Linked DNA regions of Robiginitalea biformata HTCC2501. Each later gene encodes a partner of the first gene's protein in a complex. Links are inferred from orthologs where the notes say so. Each region holds a gene or a part of one and is shown on either strand. Other genes may lie near its edges.

The links.
Region 2: the proteins of pheS (region 1) and pheT are in contact, whole or in part, in a crystal structure (PDB 6P24), measured with the Escherichia coli proteins. The link is inferred for Robiginitalea biformata HTCC2501 from one-to-one orthologs.

What each region holds. Positions count from the first base shown.
Region 1 is NC_013222.1:938,084-945,090, reverse strand. Bases 4,211-7,007 are described here. They hold pheS (phenylalanine--tRNA ligase subunit alpha), read left to right. Parts: upstream 4,211-4,997; coding sequence 4,998-6,017; downstream 6,018-7,007. Other genes in these bases: RB2501_RS04165 (CYTH domain-containing protein), read right to left, coding at 6,542-7,007; RB2501_RS04170 (YciI family protein), read right to left, coding at 6,018-6,554; RB2501_RS04180 (SulP family inorganic anion transporter), read left to right, coding at 4,211-4,880. Also shown: RB2501_RS04200 (SH3 domain-containing protein), read left to right, coding at 1-223; RB2501_RS04195 (hypothetical protein), read left to right, coding at 283-591; RB2501_RS04190 (SulP family inorganic anion transporter), read left to right, coding at 665-2,248; RB2501_RS04185 (carbonic anhydrase family protein), read left to right, coding at 2,268-2,897; more of RB2501_RS04180, read left to right, coding at 3,015-4,210.
Region 2 is NC_013222.1:2,721,670-2,728,894, reverse strand. Bases 1,620-4,634 are described here. They hold pheT (phenylalanine--tRNA ligase subunit beta), read right to left. Parts: upstream 4,333-4,634; coding sequence 1,906-4,332; downstream 1,620-1,905. Other genes in these bases: leuB (3-isopropylmalate dehydrogenase), read right to left, coding at 4,462-4,634; RB2501_RS12090 (fasciclin domain-containing protein), read left to right, coding at 1,620-1,859. Outside these bases: RB2501_RS12100 (ABC-F family ATP-binding cassette domain-containing protein), read left to right, coding at 1-365; RB2501_RS12095 (hypothetical protein), read right to left, coding at 378-1,118; more of RB2501_RS12090, read left to right, coding at 1,320-1,619; more of leuB, read right to left, coding at 4,635-5,580; RB2501_RS12075 (2-isopropylmalate synthase), read right to left, coding at 5,580-6,752; RB2501_RS12070 (hypothetical protein), read left to right, coding at 6,901-7,225.

The DNA.
Region 1 (7,007 bases):
CCAGCACCGGGCTTACCTGCAGGACCAGCCGGCCATAATCTTTGCCGGGGAAGTTGCGGTCCGGACCGAGCCCAACCGGGGGTCGGAGACCGCTTTTCAGCTGCACGAGGGGACCAAAGTTCAGGTGCGCGACTCCCTGGCAGACTGGCGAAAAATTGAACTGGAAGACGGGCAGACCGGCTGGATGCCCGCTGAAGCCCTCCGTTTGCTGAAAGACTTTTAAAATTTAGTTAACAGGACGGTTCCGTATACTTTCTTATTTTTGCGGCAACCAATACGCGTATGCCATCCAAGCCATTTCTTATAGCAATCCTGGGTTTCTGGGCGCTGTCCATTATCGGTTCGCCCCTGGCCTGGCTATATCAATCCGAGGAGACCATCGCGATTACCATGAATACTGCCGAGGAAGAGTCTGGAAAAACCGTTAAGGTAGATCCCCTCGAAGAAAAACTGATCATTCACAACCTCATGCCCTATTCCGAAAATTGGGCATATTCCATTCCCCGTCCGGGGTTTAGTTCCACCTGTGACGAATCCGATTTTATCGGGGAAATCCTCCTGCCACCCCCCGAAGTACAGCTGTACGCCTGATTACGCCAATTAATAACAGCTTACTAATCTCCGCGCCCCGGTAACCGGGTCTGCGGAATCAATTCGTTCTTCCATGTTTAAACATATCAAGCAGGATCTTCCTGCAAGTATCGTCGTCTTTTTTGTGGCTATCCCGCTATGTCTCGGGATTGCCCTGGCCAGCGGGGCCCCCCTGTTCTCCGGACTGATTGCCGGGATCATCGGGGGGATCGTCGTTGGCGCGCTCAGCGGCTCCCACATTGGGGTCAGCGGCCCGGCAGCCGGGCTTGCCGCCATCGTCCTCACGGCCATCGGGGCCCTGGGGGGGTGGGAAAACTTCCTGGTAGCCGTCGTCCTGGGTGGCGCCATCCAGATTCTCTTCGGCGTTTTGCGCGCCGGGATCATCGGCTATTATTTTCCTTCTTCCGTTATTAAAGGAATGCTCACCGGTATCGGGATTATCATCGTCCTAAAACAGATTCCGCACTTCTTCGGATACGATTCAGATCCGGAAGGGGATTTTGCCTTCTTCCAGGTAGACGGGGAAAACACCTTCTCCGAGGTGTTCAACGCCCTGAACAATATCTCCCCGGGAGCGACCATCATCGCACTTATCGGCCTGGGCATCCTGATCCTCTGGGAGAAAGTACTCTCCAAGAAGGCCAAAATATTCCAATTGATACAGGGGCCCCTGGTGGCCGTGGTTGTCGGAATCCTTTTTTATGTTTTCACCCAGGGCAACGAGCTCCTCGCTATCGCCCCCGAACACCTGGTGAGCGTTCCCGTTCCCGAGGATGCTGCATCTTTTGTCTCCCAGTTCAGCTTCCCGAATTTTGCGGTCATCGGCCGGCCCGAAATCTGGGTTACCGCCTTTACCATTGCCCTGGTGGCCAGCCTGGAGACCCTCCTCTGCGTGGAAGCCACGGATAAACTCGACCCCGAGAAACGCGTAACCCCCACCAACCGCGAGTTGCTGGCACAGGGAACCGGGAATATGCTTTCCGGCCTCGTTGGCGGCTTGCCCATCACCCAGGTAATCGTCAGGAGTTCGGCCAATATCCAGTCCGGCGGGAAGACCAAACTGGCCGCCATCATGCACGGTTTTTTCCTGCTGATCTCGGTGATCCTGATTCCGACATTGCTCAACATGATCCCGCTGTCCGTACTGGCAGCCATCCTTTTCCTGGTGGGTTATAAACTGGCCAAACCTTCGCTTTTCAAGGAGATGTACATCAAGGGCTGGAAACAATTCGTCCCGTTTGTGGTTACCGTGGTGGGGATTATCTTCACCGACCTGCTGATCGGGATCGGACTCGGACTGGGAGTCGGCATCGTCGTGATCCTGATCAAGAGCTACCAGAATTCCCACTTCCTGCATATCCAGGAGAAAGACAACGGGAAGCACCGGGTAAAAATGACCCTGGCCGAGGAAGTTACGTTTATCAACAAGGGCGCTATCCTCAAGGAACTGGACAGTCTGCCGGAAAACACCTATCTTGAACTGGATGTGCGTAAAACCCGTTACCTGGACAACGACATCATCGAAATCCTGGACGATTTCGCGCTGAAAGCGAAAAACCGGAACATCGACATCCTGCTGATTTCCGAGCGGGGCGAAGCTCACAATCCGCCGAGCTACCTGGAATTTTTCAACCTCCGCCCCAAGAAAACTGCATAAGAACCTAAACAATTATCACATGAAAGCACATACTAAAGAAACCCAGGCAACCATGACGCCTGATAAGGCATTGCAATTCCTCAAGGAGGGCAACCAGCGGTTTCAACAAAACCTGAAAGCCAACCGCAACCTGCTCGAACAGGTCAACGATACGGCAGAAGGCCAGTTCCCGTTTGCCACCATCCTGAGTTGCATCGATTCCCGGGTATCCGCCGAGCTCGTATTCGACCAGGGCCTGGGGGATATCTTCAGCATTCGTATCGCCGGCAATTTTATCAACCAGGACATTCTGGGAAGTATGGAATTTGCCTGCAAACTGGCAGGAACCAAATTGCTGGTGGTTCTCGGCCACACGAGTTGCGGGGCCGTAAAAGGGGCCTGCGACCACGCGCGCCTCGGTCACCTGACCACGCTGATCAACAAGATCGAACCGGCAGTCACTGCGGTAAAAGAACCCCAGGACGAATCCCTGCGGAACTCCAAGAACCTGGAATTCGTGGACGCCGTATCCGAGGTCAACGTCAAAATGGCCATCGACCAGATCCGGGAGCAGAGCAAGATCCTCAGCGAAATGGAGAGCGACGGCGAGATTGCCATTGTCGGCGCCATGTACGACATCAGCAACGGGGCTGTGACGTTTTACGAGTAATCCCGGGCCTGATTCCCCGGGGACAGGAACCCCCAACGAAAAAAGCCGGCACGCACTTGCGTGCCGGCTTTTTCAGTTTTTTGTTTGTATCTTCTGGTGCCACAAGCAACCGCAACCATGAAGCAACTTTTTGCCCATTTCAGGGGAGACCTGTTCGGGGGAATCACCGCCGGGATCGTCGCCCTTCCCCTGGCCCTGGCCTTTGGGGTCAGCTCCGGGCTCGGGCCGAGTGCCGGCCTCTACGGGGCTATTTTCATCAGCTTTTTCGCAGCCCTTTTCGGGGGGACCCCCACGCAGATATCCGGGCCCACCGCTCCAATGACCGCGGTGAGCATGGTGATCATCGCCAGTATCATCGCCGTCAACGACGGGAGCGTGGAACAGGCCATGCCCGCCATCCTCACGGTATTCCTGCTCGCCGGGCTGATGCAGATCGGCCTCGGCCTGGTAGGGCTGGGCAAATATATCCGGTATATCCCCTACCCGGTTGTTTCGGGCTTTATGACGGCTATCGGAGTAATTATCATCGTCACCCAGATCCTCCCTGCCCTGGGGTATTACCCCAAGGAGGACGAAGAATTTGTAAGCCGATTCAAGCCCCAGGCAGAAGAGCTTATCCTCGAAAATATCCTGAAAGAAGAAGCGGGGGAAGGTATCCTCGTACTCGAGAATTTCGAAGAAACCATCAACCGGGCCGATGAAATCACCGAAGCAGCCATCCGGAAGGAATCCGCCACCCTCGCGGCCAAAGAGGCCAGCGGGGTAATCGGCGCCCTGCGGGTCATGGATCGGGCACTGAACAACATCAACTGGCTGGAAGTAGCCCTGGCCCTGGCGACCATCTTTATCATCTACGGGTTCAAACGGATTACCACCGCCGTCCCCAGTACCCTGGTGTCCCTCCTGGTGGTCTCGGGTGCTGCCGTGGGCCTGGGCCTGGACTACCGGCCCATCGAACAAATCCCCGAAGGCTTCCCCATCCCGAATCTGGAAATCCTCACGGAATTCCGGCTCGGCACCATTACCCCCTATGTTTTTACTGCGCTGACGCTCGCCTTGCTGGGGGCCATCGACTCCCTCTTGACCTCAGTGGTGGCCGACAACATGACCAAGACCAAACACAAACCCAACAAGGAACTGGTGGGCCAGGGGATTGGCAACAGCATCGCGGCCGTATTCGGCGGCCTCCCTGGGGCCGGCGCCACCATCCGGACCGTTGTGAACATCAATTCCGGGGGTAAAACGCGCCTCTCCGGGATGATTGCCGGCATCCTTTTGCTGGTGGTCCTGCTGGCCCTCGGGCCTATTGCCTCCCAGATCCCGGCAGCCGTCCTGGCGGGGATTCTGATTACCGTAGGGATTGCCGTGATGGACTACAAGGGCCTCCGCGCCATCCCCAGCCTGCCCAAGGATATTACCCTGGGGCCCGTCAAGCTGAGTTCCGAGGTAATTGTCATGCTGGTGGTACTCGTGTTGTCCACCTTCTGGAACCTCGTCTACGCGGTGGGTATCGGCCTGGTGATCGCCTCCCTGATGTTCATGAAAAAAATCGGCGACCTGACGGCCCAGCGGTCGGACGTGAAATCCCTCAACGATGAAAAGGCCTGGCCGGACGAGGGCAACTTCCCCGCAAAACTCCGGGAAGAGGTGTTTATCAAGCATATCAAGGGGCCGTTGTTCTTCGGGACCACCAGCGATTTCCAGAGCCTGGCCGACCAGATACCCCCCACAGCCCAGGCGGTGATCCTCCGCCTCGGGAGGATGCAATACATGGACCAGTCCGGCCTCTACGCCATGGAAGACGTGCTGCAGGAATTGCAGAGAAAGCAGGTCATCCCCCTGTTCGTGGACATCCAGGATCAGCCGCGGTATATGATGTCGCGAATCGACATCATCCCGGACCTCGTGCCGGAGGAGCATATTTTTGAATCCTTCAGGGCCTGTGTGGCCTGGGTGCGGGAGAATATCCCGGATACCGTTTGATCGGGTATCCGCCCGGGGCGTTTTGAAGGGTGAAATGCCTTTCCGGTTGCCGGAATTGTTTACCTTTGTCCCTGCTTTAAAACCCTGGACGCTTGCCGCGTCCGTGCATCGAGCAGCATGATCGACCAACTGAAAGAACATCTGGAAACAGTACGGGAATTCCAGGCGGACACCCCGGAAGCCATCGAAGCGTTTCGCATCAAATACCTCGGCAAAAAGGGGTTGCTAACCGCTTTTTTTGCGGAACTGAAAAACGTGCCTGCGTCCGAAAAGCGGGAATTCGGCCAAACCGTAAACCAGCTGAAAAATGCAGCTGCGGAAAAGGTGGACGCCCTGCGGGAGGCCCTGGAAGCCGGGAAGCAAGCCGAAACGCGCTACGGCGACCTCACCCGCCCCGGGAAGCCCCTGGAAGTGGGCTCCAGGCACCCGATTTCACAGGTGAAATACCGGATTATCGATATCTTTTCCCAGATTGGGTTTACCGTGTCGGAAGGCCCGGAAATCGAAGACGACTGGCACAACTTCACCGCCCTGAACCTGCCGGAATACCACCCGGCCCGGGATATGCAGGACACCTTTTTTATCCAGACCGACCCGGACATCCTACTGCGGACACACACCTCGTCGGTTCAGGTGCGCTACATGGAAAACAACAAACCGCCCATTCGGACCATTTCGCCCGGCCGGGTTTACCGAAACGAGGCCATTTCTGCGCGTTCGCATTGCTTTTTTCACCAGGTTGAAGGCCTGTATATCGACAAGGGGGTTTCCTTTGCAGACCTGAAGCAGACCCTCCGCTATTTTACCACCGCCCTCTTCGGCAAATCCAAAATCCGCCTGCGTCCCTCCTATTTCCCGTTTACCGAACCCAGTGCGGAAGTAGATGTGTACTGGGGGCTTGAAACCGAGACGGACTACCGGATGACCAAAGGCACCGGATGGCTGGAAATCATGGGCTGCGGGATGGTAGACCCGAACGTACTGGAGAACTGCGGCATCGATTCCAAGACGTATTCCGGGTTTGCGTTCGGCATGGGTATCGACCGCATTGCGCTCCTGCTCCACCAGATCCCGGATATCCGCCTGCTCAGCGAAAACGATGTCCGCTTCCTGCGCCAGTTCCGGAGCCTGCGCTGATCAGCGAAGGGGGAATCCTTTAGCCGCCCACCAGGGGTGGATTTCAATTTCGAGCCGGCCGGCGCGGACAGCCGGATCCAATCGGGCCAGGGAATCCGCCATTTCCAGGGTTGGCACGTTGTAGATGGTCACGCCCCGGATGTCCCCGTCATCCCCGAATGGCCCGGAAATATCCGCGTATCCCAATTCGTACATACGCCCCAGATGGGCCAGGTGCAACTGCTGCAGGCTGTCTGCCTCCTCCTGGCTCTGCGAACGGGAACCGCCCCGTTTCAGGAAGGCCATGAAATACTGCTGCATCAGTACGGTATCCCCGGTTTTCTCATCGACGTAATCAAATACCTGGTACCCTTCGGAAACCAGGTTTTCCCGCAGTTCCCCGAAGCTTTTTTCCCTACTCGTCCCCGCAGCGGGTTCCCCGGACGGCGATTCCGGTAATCCGGGCGAATCCGCAGGCGTGTTGCGGGATTGTTCGCCGCAGGCGCTCAGTGCTATGGCCAGTATGAAGATGCCGGCTCCGTATATCAATCGTTCCATGTGCTATAGGGTTTGATGCTTAATTGCGAATTGTAATAAGCCGGATTGCCGGTTACCTCCTTCCCAAGCCATTCGGGCCTGGAAAAATCTTCATCGGCACGTGCGAGTTCCACCTCTGCCAGGACCAGGCCGGCGTTTGCATCCCGGAATTCATCCACTTCAAACACGTGGCGCCCGGAGGGCACCTCGTACCGGGTTTTGCGGATCGGGGTATCCGTGCACAGTGCCAGCAGCGATTCGGCATCCCCGGGAGGAATCTCGTATTCCCATTCCTGGCGGGTAGTCCCCGCCTGCGTGGTCAGGCCCTTGATGGTAATCCAGGCCTTTTCGCCGGAGCGCCTCACCCGGATGGTCCGCTCAGGATCCGTGCTTAAGAACCCCTGTACCATTTCCCTGCGTGAGGTGGCGTGGTCCCTGTACGCCCCGGATACCACCAGGAATTTTCGTTCAATC
Region 2 (7,225 bases), 1.8 Mb from region 1 along the record:
TTCTGGGTAAAATGCTCTTCAGCGGGGAAGAGGCACTCAAGAAATGCACGGTCCTTTCGGGAGGGGAGAAGGTTCGCTGCATGCTGAGCCGGATGATGATGCAGCGCGCCAATGTGCTGCTGCTCGACGAGCCCACCAACCACCTGGACCTTGAAAGTATTACGGCCTTCAACAATTCCCTGAAACAATTCAAGGGCACGGTGATTTTCACGACCCACGACCACCAGTTTGCCCAGACAGTGGCCAACCGTATTGTGGAACTCACCCCGACACATACCATCGACCGCTACCTGACATTTGACGACTACATGTCTGACCCGGCCATCCGGGAGCAACGGCAGAAATTATACGGTGTCCCAGCCTGACGGGCCGGGGTTTCAGGCATTGAAATACTTACTGTTCCAAATAGCCGGGTTGAAGTTCTTCCCGAGGGCAAAACCGTAGAAAATCACCACGGCTGCCAGGGATTTGAACATAAAGAAAAAGATGATCCAGAATTCCGCAGCGCTGTCGTTTTTGGAAAACAAACCGCCGGGCACCAACAGGGAGACCAGGTAGCTCACCAGCAACACCACCAGGGTCAGGTTGGCGATATTCCGGAAAGGCCACACCAGGAGACGGCGCAGGGGGTGGAGATCGTTCCCCCATTTGTGGACCAGGTAAAAGTAATCGTTCCCCAGGGGAACAAACAGCAACGGGTCGTCCCGGTCTTGGAGTTTAAATAGGCGGGAAGGGGCGATGATTTTCAATCCCTCCAGCCGCGTATCGTGTGCGTTTTCCAGGTCGGCAATGGCCTGACGGGCACTTTCCGGGAGTTCAGGTTTAAAGTACTTCAGGTCCAGGAAGCGCAGCCGGTAATCGATGCAAACAGCCCGGATCTGATCCAGCCGGTAGATCCTACGCGTTTCCAGCAGGTCAAAATCAAAGGTATTTGGCGGATTTCCCGGGCGCCCATCCCTATCGTTGTCCCCGCTTTCCGCGATGGGCAAATCTGTTGGCACGGCTCTCCCGGATTGTTGGATTTGCAGGGCTTGGAGCAGGCCGGAAAGCTGTGAATCCTGCCACTCCCTTTCCCGGATCGCCTGCAACCGGGATTCGACATTGGTCCTCTTTAACATGAATTTTCTTTTAGCAATTACCCAAAAATACGCATTGGGGCTTTGGGAGTCAAATACAGTATCGTTGTTAAAACTGTTAAAGATATGTTAAAATCATTTTCCGGATTCCCGCAAATTGGCCTGAGGGGGCGAATTGCGTATATTCAGGGCGGGAATCCCGGTAGAATCGGTGTATTCCCGCCCCCGAAATCGACTATAAGGATGCTTACCCGTTATGGAATGCTGCTGCTGGCAGCCCTTTTTTTCCAGGTACCCGATATGTGCGCACAGCGGCACAGCGGTATGGGGCAACAAGTACCCATCACCCGGCTCGGACTCTCCCCGGACCAGTATCCCACCCTTTTGACGGCCGTGGCAGCCACCGACTTGATGGAAATCCTCGAGAACGGCGCGTTTACCATTTTTGCACCTTCGGACGAAGCTTTTCACAGGCTCGATCCGGACCGGGTGCGCGACTGGCTGAAACCGGAGAATAAAAAAGTCCTGAAGTCCCTGGTGGGCTATCACATCGTAGCCGGGGAATTGTCCGCTTCGAAAATTTTACGGGCCCTGAGCCGCGGAAAAGGCACTACGCGATTTACCACGCTGCAGGGTGAGGACCTGATTGCCACCCTGGAGGGTTCCGATATCTATCTTACCGATTGTTCGGGGAATCGAGCCCGGATTACCTGTGCGGACTTAGGCAGCGAACGCCTGGTTTTTCACGAGATCGACCGGGTAGTGCTCCCCGCGCCTTTATAAAAGTCGGTCCGTGCGCCAACTGGCCCGGATTCCAAAATCGGATGGATTACCCGCGGAGTTCTGCGCCCAATTCTTTTTCAAACGCTTTCTGCAATGAGCCCATAACCGAATCGATCTGCTTGTCTGCCAGCGTCTTTTTCGGGTCCTGGAGGAAAAAGCTCAGGGCATAGGATTTTTTCCCAGCCGGCAGCTTATCACCTGTATAAACGTCAAAGAGCCGGACATCGCGCAGAATTTTTCTATTGGTTTTCAGTGCCAGGTCGTGCAGTTGCCGAAAGGATACCGATTCGTCCAGCAACAGGGCCAGGTCCCTGCGAACTTCCGGGTGCCTGGGGATTTCGGTATACGAAATTTCCGCGCCCTGAACCCTCTGGAGCAGCAGCGGCCAGTCGATATCCGCATAGAGTACTTCCTGGCGGATATCAAAGGCCCGGAGGATATCCGGGTGTACGGATCCCAGCCGGACGACGGCGCGTTTTCCCATAGAAATCTCGAGGGCTTCCGAAAATCGTTGGTCCGTTACCGGCATTTCCTCCCGGGGCCCGGCTCCCAGACTATCCAGAACATGAGCCACTACCGCTTTCAGGTCAAAGAACCCCTGAGGCTTTGCAGTGTTTTCCCAATGGTCGGGATGCTGATTTCCCGTCAGGAGCAGGGCCAGCCTTTCCCGTTCTTCCCATTGGGTCCCTTCCCGGGAATAAATTTGGCCAAATTCGTACAGGCGCAAGTCCTGCTGGCGCCGGTTCAGATTGTGCGAGATAGCACCCAATCCCGAGAAAAGAAGGTCTCTGCGCAATGCGGACAGCTCCTGGCTGAGCGGGTTCATCAAGGCGACTTCCCCTTCCGGATCACCGCCCAAAAGCGCATTGTGGGCAGGATTGCAGAGGCTGTTGCCTAGAATTTCGTCAAACCCCAGAGCAGCCAGCCGGCCGCTGATGCGATCCTGTAGTTTATGGGGCGCCACGCCGGCAGGGGGCTCGATGGAAGCGGTAAACTGGGACTTATCCGGGATGTTGTTGTATCCGTACACCCGTAGGATTTCCTCAATTACGTCCACTTCCCGGCGAACATCCACCCGGTAAAACGGGATCACCAGGCCCAACCCGGATTCTGTGACGCTCTTTACCTGGATATCCAGGGAAGCCAGGATTGAAATAACGGTATCCCGGGGAATTTCCGTGCCGACCAACCGGTAAATTTTTTCGTAGGTGAGGAACACATTGTGGTCCGGCATCTTTTTCGGATAAAGGTCCACGGCGTCCGAGCTGATCTCGCCCCCCGCAATGTCCCGGATCAGGATAGCGGCCCGCAGCAGGGCGTACTCCACATTGTTGATGTCAATGCCCCGTTCGAAGCGAAAGGAAGCATCCGTGTTAAGCCCGTGTCGCTTGGCGGTCTTCCGAATTGAAACCGGGTCAAAATAGGCGCTCTCCAGAAAAATATTCCGGGTATCCATGGTGACTCCCGTGTTGATGCCCCCGAAAACGCCGGCGATACACATGGGTTTTTCCGCGTCGCAGATCATCAGGTCTTCCTCGTGGAGGATGCGCTCTTCCCCGTCCAGCGTCATGAATTTGGTACCGGCCTTAACGGTCTTTACCAGGATTTTCTTGCCGTGGATGCGGTCCGCGTCAAAGGCGTGCAAGGGTTGCCCGAGTTCGTGCAGGACGTAGTTTGTGGCATCCACTACATTATTGATCGGGCTCAGGCCGATGGCGCGGAGCCGGTTGCGCAACCAGTCCGGTGATTCCTGAACGATCAAATTGCTGATGGTGACGCCGCAGTACCGGGGCGCGAGTTCCGGTTTTTCCACCTGCACCTCAATCCGCCCCGAGCGGTTGTCCACGTGGAAATTGCTCACCGAGGGGGTAATGAGTTCCTTCGATATTTTCTGTTGTTTCAAGCCGGCCCGCAGGTCGCGCGCCACGCCGTAATGGCTCATGGCGTCTGCGCGGTTGGGGGTCAGCCCGATTTCAAAGACTTCGTCTTCCTCCAGTCGGAAGAGTTCTGCACAGGGGGTACCCGGGGCGGCATCCGTATCGAGCACCAGGATGCCGTCGTGGCTGTCTCCCAGGCCTATCTCGTCTTCGGCGCAAATCATGCCGTGGCTCGCCTCTCCGCGGATTTTCCCTTTTTTGATTTTCCACGGCTCCCCGTCTGCCGTGTAGAGCGTCGTTCCGATAGTGGCCACCGGAACTTTCTGGCCTTTGGCCACATTGTGCGCCCCGCAGACAATCTGAACCGGTTTATCGGTACCGATATCCACCTGGCATAGCGACAACTTGTCGGCATTCGGGTGTTTTTCACAGCTTTTCACCTCTCCCACCACAATACCTTTGAGGCCCCCGGGGACGGATTCAAACGGCGTGATTCCTTCCACTTCGAGCCCGAGGTCTGTAAGCAACTCTGCGGTTTTTTCCGCCGGCCAGTCCATTTCGATGAACTGGCGCAACCATTTATAGGAGATTTTCATTCCGCTGTTTTAAGCGAACAAAGATAAAACAATGTCCCTATTTATTCCACTTTCCGCCATCAGCCCGGATTAAAATAAAAACCCCCGGGCGTTAAGGGCCGGGGGGATTGCTTTGCAATGCAGGCGGTATCAGATAATCGTGGATTTTCCCAGGCCGATATTCTCCTGGTTCAACCCCTTGAAATCGTCCGAATCGCTGATGTGTCCGGCAATAAACTGGCCCACATCGTCCGTACCGTGTTTGCTTTTTGGGTCGAGGTCCGGGGTGACCATTCCCTTTTTCAGGGCTTTATTCACCGAGCGCACCACGGCGGCAGCCTCTTCGTCCAGGCCAAAATGGTCGAGCAGCATGGCTGCCGACAGGATCGAGGCAATCGGGTTGGCGATGTTCTTGCCGGTAGCCTGGGGATAGGAGCCGTGGATGGGCTCAAACATGGCGCTGGATTCCCCTACGGACGCAGAGGGCAACAGGCCGATGGACCCGCCGATCACGCTTCCTTCGTCCGACAGGATATCCCCAAACATGTTTTCCGTGAGGATCACATCGAACTGGCTGGGGTTCAAGATCATTTGCATGGCCGCGTTATCCACAAAGAGATAGTGGAGTTCCACGTCCGGGTAACTCTCCCCGATGCGCGTAACCACCCGGCGCCACAGGCGGGAGGATTCCAGTACGTTGGCCTTGTCCACCAGGGTGAGTTTCTTTCGGCGGCCTTTTGCGGCCTTGAAAGCCAGGTGCGCAATCCGGCTGATCTCCTCTTCGCTGTAGATGCAGAGGTCGGAAGCGGTGTTCCCGTCTTCGCTCAGGAATTTTTCCCCGAAATAAATGCCCCCTGTCAGTTCCCGGTAAATAACGAAATCCGTGTTTTCAATGCGTTCCTTCCGGAGAGGCGATTTGTCAATCAGGGTAGGGAAGACCTTTACCGGGCGGATATTGCTGAACAGCCCCAATTCCTTGCGCAGTCGCAGGAGGCCCTGCTCGGGGCGCACCTTGGATTCCGGATCGTTGTCGTATTTCGGGTCGCCGATGGCCCCGAACAGGACGGCGTCGGATTGCTTACACAATTCCAGGGTGTCGTCCGGAAGGGGGTTCCCGGTCTGGTCGATGGCAATGGCGCCGACTGGCGCCTTGGTAAATTCAAATTGGTGCCCGAAGGCCTCTTCAACAGCCTGCAGGCAGGCAACGGCCTGGGCGGCCACCTCGGGTCCGATCCCGTCTCCCGGGAGCAATGCGATTTTCAATTTCATCAAGCGATACTTTCTATATTAACACCGGACGCCTCCACAATGCTGTGGATATCGGCATCTTCGATTTCTTTTTTGCGGTCCGCAAAGACCAGGAATTGGTCGTATACTTTATCGAGCTGCAACTTGGTCAGTTCATACCCGACTTTCTTGGCCCGGTAAGCCAGGGCCGCCCGGCCACTACGCGCTGTCAGCACGATGGAAGATTCGGTCACCCCCACGTCCACCGGGTCGATAATTTCATAGGTTTCCCGTTTTTTGATGACCCCGTCCTGGTGGATTCCGGAACTGTGGGCAAAGGCATTGGAGCCCACGATGGCCTTGTTGGGCTGCACCGGCATGCCCATTTTCCGGGAAACCATCTGACTGGTATCGTACAGGAGTTTGCTGTTGATCCCTGTATCCAGGTTCAGGTGGGGATGTTGGCGGAGGATCATCACCACTTCTTCCAGGGAGGTATTCCCGGCCCGTTCGCCGATCCCGTTGATGGTACATTCTATCTGTCGGGCGCCGTTGATCACCCCGGCAATGGAATTGGCGGTGGCGAGCCCCAGGTCGTTGTGGCAGTGACATGAGAGGATCGCCTTGTCGATGTCGCGCACATTTTCCCGCAGGTACTTCATCTTGGCCCCGTATTCTTCGGGAAGGCAATAACCGGTGGTATCCGGGATGTTCAGGACTGTGGCCCCGGCCTGGATGACCGCCTCGCAGATCCGTGCCAGGAACTCATTCTCGGTACGCCCGGCATCCTCGGCGTAGAACTCCACGTCCTCCACAAAAGTCTTGGCGTATTTGACGGCTTCCACTGCCCGTCGCAACACCTCGTCCTGGGTGGAATTGAATTTGTATTTGATATGGGATTCCGACGTACCGATACCCGTGTGTATCCGAGGCTTTTTGGCGTCCTTGATGGCCTCGGCAGCAACCTCGATATCTTTTTTAACCGCACGCGTCAGGCCGCAGACCGTCGCGTTTTTAACCAGGCGGGAGATTTCCGAAACAGATTTAAAATCCCCGGGGCTTGAAATCGGGAAGCCCGCTTCGATCACATCCACCCCCAGCGCATCGAGGCGTTCGGCGATTATCAGCTTCTGCTCCGTATCCAGTTTGCAACCCGGGACCTGTTCGCCGTCCCTGAGGGTTGTGTCAAAAATCTGTACCTTATCTTTGCTCATTATATTTACATACTTTTAATCACCAATTAACGAAGATAACGGGAGTGGGTTGGAATCCGGGATATCCGCCTGTCCATTTACAATGTTAAGGATCAGTTTGCTATTCGTACAGCGCTGTAAAACAGGCGCTTAATATAGAATTATTACGATGACGAATACCCATAAAGACGCCCTGTTCGTTTTGGTCAAATCCCTGTCCAAATCGGAAAAGCGCCAATTCAAACTCTATGTGGGCCGGTTGGGCGTCAACGCGGATGCCAAGTTCCTGGCTTTGTTCAACTTACTGGACAAGCACAAAGCCTATGACGAGGAGGCCATCCTGCAGAGCGGAATTGTCAAAAAATCCCAGTTGTCCAACCTCAAGGCGCACCTCTACAAGCAAATCCTGATCAGCCTGCGCCTGAACCCGGTAAACCAGAATGTCCGCGTGCAAATCCGGGAACAACTCGATTTTGCCACAATCCTCTATCAGA